Linked DNA regions of Anatilimnocola aggregata. The protein of the gene in region 2 interacts with the protein of the main gene of each other region in a pairwise test. Links are inferred from orthologs where the notes say so. Each region holds a gene or a part of one and is shown on either strand. Other genes may lie near its edges.

The links.
Region 1: the proteins of ETAA8_RS02085 (region 2) and ndk interact in binary tests that used the Escherichia coli proteins (3 or more experiments, as listed by UniProt). The link is inferred for Anatilimnocola aggregata from one-to-one orthologs.

What each region holds. Positions count from the first base shown.
Region 1 is NZ_CP036274.1:8,280,840-8,283,920, reverse strand. What follows is about bases 268-3,028. They hold ndk (nucleoside-diphosphate kinase), read right to left. Parts: upstream 2,000-3,028; coding sequence 1,535-1,999; downstream 268-1,534. Other genes in these bases: ETAA8_RS31480 (twin-arginine translocation signal domain-containing protein), read left to right, coding at 2,311-3,028; ETAA8_RS31490 (glycine C-acetyltransferase), read right to left, coding at 268-1,441. Outside these bases: ETAA8_RS31495 (hypothetical protein), read left to right, coding at 1-247; more of ETAA8_RS31490, read right to left, coding at 266-267; more of ETAA8_RS31480, read left to right, coding at 3,029-3,081. UniProt on the Escherichia coli protein: Major role in the synthesis of nucleoside triphosphates other than ATP. The ATP gamma phosphate is transferred to the NDP beta phosphate via a ping-pong mechanism, using a phosphorylated active-site intermediate.
Region 2 is NZ_CP036274.1:569,742-572,941, reverse strand. Bases 1-2,880 are described here. They hold ETAA8_RS02085 (5-formyltetrahydrofolate cyclo-ligase), read right to left. Parts: upstream 1,819-2,880; coding sequence 1,183-1,818; downstream 1-1,182. Other genes in these bases: dusB (tRNA dihydrouridine synthase DusB), read left to right, coding at 1,887-2,880; ETAA8_RS02090 (hypothetical protein), read right to left, coding at 481-1,074; thiS (sulfur carrier protein ThiS), read right to left, coding at 244-444; ETAA8_RS02100 (thiazole synthase), read right to left, coding at 1-239. Outside these bases: more of dusB, read left to right, coding at 2,881-3,026; ETAA8_RS02075 (amidohydrolase), read right to left, coding at 3,044-3,200. UniProt on the Escherichia coli protein: Involved in the removal of 5-formyltetrahydrofolate.

The DNA.
Region 1 (3,081 bases), 7.7 Mb from region 2 along the record:
CGTTACCGACTTCAAGTCCGTCGGCGACATGTTCGAAACAACCATTGAGATCGCTCGCAAATCGGGGCCGCTCTCCGTCGCCGTTGTCACTCCCAAGAGCCTGCAAGATCAAGGGGCGAAAGTGGGCGATACTGCGGTCGTGATTGGACGCATCGTGCGCGATGTGCCCAAGGACCTGCCGAAGTACAAAGGCGAAGCTTCAATGGTCGTGCACGGCGGCCACACGACGATTGTGCCGATGCAGTAGGTCTCCGGGCAGAATCGCTTATAGTTTCGCAAACGCATCGAGAGCTTGCTCGATGTGCTGAGGCTCGAGAGCGGCCGAAACTTGCACTCGCAGGCGAGCTTGTCCCTTGGGTACCACGGGAAAGCCAAAGCCGATCACCATCACGCCCAATTCCAGCAAGCGGCGGCTCTTGGCAATGGCTTCTGCTTCGTCGCCGATCATGATCGGAATAATAGCCGTCGGCGATGGATGACAGTCGAACCCTAGCTTATCGAAGCCCGCGCGAATCTGCTGCACATTGCGATTTAGCTTGGCAACTCGCTGCGGTTCACGCTCGATGATCTCAATCGCCTTCCGCGCACTGCAGGCAACCGTAGCGGGCACGGCGTTCGAAAACAAACTTGGCCGCGAACGTTGCAGCAGCAAATCGATTACCGTCTGCGAAGCAGCCACATAGCCCCCCGCTGCCCCGCCGAGCGCTTTGCCCAATGTGCCGGTGAGAATGTCAATTTGCCCCAGCGAATTGAAATGTTCGGGAGTGCCGCGACCCGTGGTGCCAAGAGCGCCAATGCCGTGCGAATCGTCAACGACTAACATCGCCTCATATTGCCGGCAGAGCGCGATGATCTCGGGGAGAGGACAAACGTCGCCTTCCATGCTGAAGACGCCGTCGGTCACGACCCACCGACAAGCCTTCTGCTGCGTGGTCTTAAGCTTTTGCTCGAGGTCGTTCAGGTCGTTGTGCTTATACACCGCACGTTCGGTGGCTTTGCCTACCAGGCGAATGCTATCGATGATGCTGGCGTGATTTAGTTCGTCGGACAGAATGGCATCATCTGGACCGGCGAGCGTCGGAAAGACAGCCGCATTCGCATTCCAGCAGGCCACATAGCTGAGCGAACTCTGCGTCCCGACAAACCGGGCAATCGTTTCTTCGAGTTCGCGATGACAGGCGAGCGTGCCACAGATGAAGCGGACGGAAGCGGTCCCCGCACCATATTTCCGTAGTCCCTCGTGCCCTGCTTCGATGACTTCGGGATGATTCGCCAGCCCCAAGTAGTTGTTCGAGCAGAGGACGATGACTTCGCCGCGGCCTTCAATGGTGGCAGTAGCGCCGAGCGATCCAGTCAAGTATTGAAACTGCTTGAGCTGCCGCGTATCGACCAGTCCTTGCAACAATTCGCGACCGCGGGCTTCAAACATCGCATTGGGCATTTTGACCTCGGCTATCCGAATGCGCGCCGGGCCCAGCTCGCGCCGGGCCCATGGTGTTGAATGGTCGATTACGTGCCAGTAACACGTCGTCGCTTACTCGTCGTCGGCCTTGAACCAGGGGGTGAGAGTCGGCACATACGCGTGCAGTTCATCGGCCTTGAAGTACAAGCCAATCTCGCGGGCTGAAGCTTCAGGACCATCCGACGCATGCACGAGATTCATCTGACGGCTGCTGCTGTAGTCGCCGCGAATCGTCCCCGCAGCCGCTTTGAGTCCGCTCGTCGCGCCCAGCATATCGCGCACGACTTTGATCGCTTCCAAACCTTCGACCACAATCGCCACAATGGGCGAAGCTGTGATGAACTTCTCAAGGGCTGGAAAGAACGGCTTTTGCACGTGTTCGGCGTAATGTTCCTTGGCCAGGGCCGAAGTAACCTTCAGCATCTTCATGGCGATCAGATTCAGTCCTTTGTCTTCCAGGCGGCTGATTACCTGCCCCATGAGGCGGCGTTGAACACAGTCGGGTTTCAGCAATATGAGGGTACGTTCGGCGGGCATGAACTAATCCTGCTAATGAAGTCGGCAAACGGTCGGAGAGAGGCACAAAAGCGCTCGGGTAAATTCCCTGAACAGGCCCCGATTTTACGAGTCTTCAGCAATTCGGCAAATAGGGTGCGATACTCCTCGAAATCTGAACACTCGAAATCTGAAAGCCAGCAGCTGAAGTCTGGCGGTTGAATAAGTCGCCTCGCCGCGGCAAATGCTGGCTGTTGCCGTTTTCGAGCGCTATAATCGCGCGGTCACGACTTTCCGGCGAATCGAGCGATTCGCGCTCCGCCCCCAGTTCTTCTTGCCTGATAGTAGAACCTATGGCTGTTTCTCGTCGCAAGTTTCTGCAGTCCACTGCTGCCGGCGTGGCAGGCGCAGCCTGCGGCCCCGTCATTCTGGGCGCGGCGGACAAGACTGGCACCAAACTCAAAACTGTTGGCGAGAACGAATTTCAGTACGAGTGCGAACACAACTGGGGCCAACTGCCGAGCCACATCAAATGGGGCGATACCCATGGTGTGGCGATCGACCAGGCCGGGCTGATTTACATCAAACATCGGAATCGCATTGGCGACCCGATGGACGCGATTGTGGTTTTCGACGCTGAAGGTCGGTTCGTGCGCTCGTTCGGCGACGAGTATCATGGCGGCGGGCATGGCATCGATATTCGCCAGGAAGGGAACGAGGAGTTCTTGTATTTATGCGACGTCACACATAATCTCGTTACCAAAACCACCCTGAAGGGTGAGTTGGTATGGGCCAAGGGGCGACCTCATGAAACCGACGTTTATAAGGATCCTAAAACCAAATATAGCCCTACCAATGTTGCGTTTGGTCCCGACGGTGGTTTCTATATTGCCGATGGTTATGGCTCGCACTACATCCACCAATACAATCGCGATGCGCAGTGGATCCGCACCTGGGGCGGCGCCGGCAAGGATCCCGGGCAGCTACAAACGCCGCATGGCATCTGGCTCGATAACCGCCCGGACCGCGAACCGGCTCTCGTGGTCGCCGATCGGGCCAACGCCAGGCTCCAGTACTTCACGCTTGATGGCAAGTTTTTGAGCATGGTGAACGAGGTCAGCTTT
Region 2 (3,200 bases):
CGCGCAAGATCGATGAAGTCGAGAATGTTCTGCCCTTGGCCGTCGTACAAGCGTTCGCGGCGGACGGCAACCGTCAGGCAGTCGGCACCCGACAGATCGAGGGCCTGCTGCATCTGCGGAAACGTTTCGTATTTGCCCGTGCCAACAATCAGGCGGCTGCGCAGCGTGTGCGTGCCGATGACCAGCGATTCATCGCCGGTCTGTTCGGCGGGCAACGAGACGGGAGGAGCGAGGCTCATCAGCTTACCCGCCCCCAACTAGCGACACGACTTCTAGCCGATCGCCTTCCTGCAACTCGTGTTTTTCGTGCAGCGAGCGAGGGACAATCTCGTGATTCACTTCGACCGCCACACCACGCTGCGGCATCTTCAGGCTGGCCAGCAACTGCGCGACCGTCAACGGGCCGGGCAGTTGCTCCACCTTTCCATTAAGCACAATATTCACAGCAGCAATCGGCGAAAGAAGCGTCTTGAAATGGATTTACTCGGAACGGAGCACAATATTGCGGGCTTTGTTCCCATCGAGCGGAGTCATCGGCGTCGATTGCAGCACGCCCGACGAAGCAGCACCGCGCACCCAGGGGAAAGTATAGGCGGCGAACATGCCCGTGTTGGCGTCGGCCACATACACCACGCAACCAGCAGGGCGGGCATTCGTCGAAGCGCCAACTGGCTCCCAAGCGCCGGTCGTCATTACGTACGAAGGCTTCTTCCCTTTTTCGACGGGCAACTGAGTGGTGACGTTAGTCTTGAACCAGCCCACGAACTTTCCCACGCGGGGATTCATCACAAAGCATTGCAAATCGCCTGTAATGAAGTCGAGCGTGAAAATTCCTTCCACTTGATCGTCGACGCGGCCGGTACACAACGCCAACGTCTCGCTCGTTGAAGCGGTCGAAGCATTCAGCGGCAACCCCTTGGGCCAGGCGGGATGGCTGGGAATCGCATTTGCCGAAGCTTGATTCGCGGTTGTCTGCGTAGACCAGAGCAGACCGGCAGTGGTCCCCAGGCCGAACAGCAACCCCATCGCTAAACCGGCCAGCAACCAAGTCGCTCGGCCACGAAATCGTTTCATCGCCATCGTACTGTCCCTTTGCCTGTGAAGGCCTGCCTGAGAAATCGCCTAAGAATCGCCCCTGAACGGAATGACAAGTGCCTCACGGCTTAGCCCGTCAGACCTCGTTCATCCTATCGCATTCCCCGGCGAATCACCAGCCAAACCGTCGAAAAGGGACGAACGAATGAGCTCACTTTCCGTTACCACCACATCCATGGGGGAGTCGTGCGGTTCGGTCGGCAGTTGGTCGACCATCTGGGCGTCGTAGGCCAGCCCAACCTTCACACAGTCCCCTCGTAGCAGCGGCAGGTAGCGGTCGTAGTGCCCCATGCCGTAGCCCATTCGCTGGCAAGATCGATCGAAGGCCAGCCCGGGAATGACGATGATATCGAGCGCCTGGCTCGCCGTCACCCGCCGCTCGTTCGTGCCAGCAGCGCGCGCCGGTTCGAGAATCCCAAAGCTGCCGGGGACTAATTCGTCGCCAGGAAGCAGCGAGATCATCGCCAGCGTCTTATCGGGCAAACAGAGCGGAATTGCTACTTGTTTGCCGCTCGCGCGGGCTGCTTCGATGAGCAGCTGCGTTTCGACTTCATCCCGAAAACTGACGTAGATCGAGACCACTTGAGCCGCAGCCCATAACGGAATTGCCATCAATCGTGCAGCGATCGCGGCGCTTCTTTCGGCGCGCCGATCGATGGCGGCGCGCCTCGCGCGGGCCTGCTGGCGAAATCGCTGCTTGGGTGAAATCTCGCTGGGGGGCATTCGACCCTTTCTATCTTTCTGACTGCTTGCCCTTGGCGCGAAACGCCTGCAGAAGGCAAACTGCAGAGATGACCACGCTCGATACTTTACCAAATACCGCTCCGCAAACTGGCTCGCTGCCACCCGCCGCCGATCAGGCGCTGCCTCAGGTGAAGCCGCTCTACATCGGCAACGTGAAGGTCGATCCCCCGATTCTCCAAGCGCCAATGGCGGGCTTCACTAACTTTGCTTATCGCCAGATCGTGCGCCAGTTTGGCGGCTCCGGTTTGCTTGCCACCGAAATGGTCAGCGCGCGGAGTTTTGTCTGGCTCGCAGAGCACGAAGCGGAATCCCCCGAACGACTGTGGGGCGTGAAAGAAGAAGCCCGCCCGCTGGCCGTGCAAATGTGGGACAACGATCCCGATACGCTCGCCCGCGTTGGCGAACGACTGGCCAATGAATATCAGGTAAGCGTCGTCGATCTCAATTTCGGCTGCCCGGTGAAAGACCTCACCGAAAAGGCGCACAGCGGCTCGTACCTCCTAAAGTTTCCCGATCGGGTCGGCGCGATCATCGAGCGGGTGGTCAAAGCCTGCGCGCCGACGCCGGTGACTGCCAAGATTCGCCTCGGATGTTCGCACGCGTCAATCAATGCCTGCGAGATTGCCCGCGTTGTCGAAGCCGCGGGTGCGGCTGCCCTGACCGTACATGGCCGCGTCGCTTCGGACTTTTTCCGCGGCAGTGCCGATTGGGAGAAAATCTCCGAAATCAAACAGCACTTGAAGCACATCCCGCTGATTGGCAACGGCGATCTCGATTCAGCTGCGAAAGTCGTCGAAGCGTTTCGACGTTATCACGTTGACGGCGTGATGATTGCCCGGGCGTCGCTTGGTCGCCCTTGGCTGTTTGCTCAATGTGCGGCAGCGCTGCGCGGCGACCCGATTCCCCCCGAACCGACGCTCGACGAACAACGCGACTGGATGCTGCGGCACTACGAACTCGTCTGCGAACGGTTTGGCGAAGAGCGCGGCACGCTGCTCATGCGGAAGTTCGCCTGCAACTATGCCCAGGGCAAAGCGGGGGCCAGGCACTTTCGCGGCGCAGTGGGGAACGTGAACACGCGCTTTGAATTTCTCGCCGTCGTCGCTAATCATTTTCCTAAGCAAGACAACCCGCAACTCTTTCAGCCGCACGATGCCGCCGAGCCGTGCGAAGAAACGTGCGGCTAAAACTCACGGCAGTCCAGCTACAGATTGCAACCACAGCCCGCAGTCCAGACGCGACCATCAGCGGCCATGATGGGTGTGTGCTGGTGAATCGGCGGGCTAGGCAGTGAATTGTTGTAGCCACCCACATGCTTCACCGGCGACCAATCGGGACTGACTGGCGGCAGGGGCGGCGCA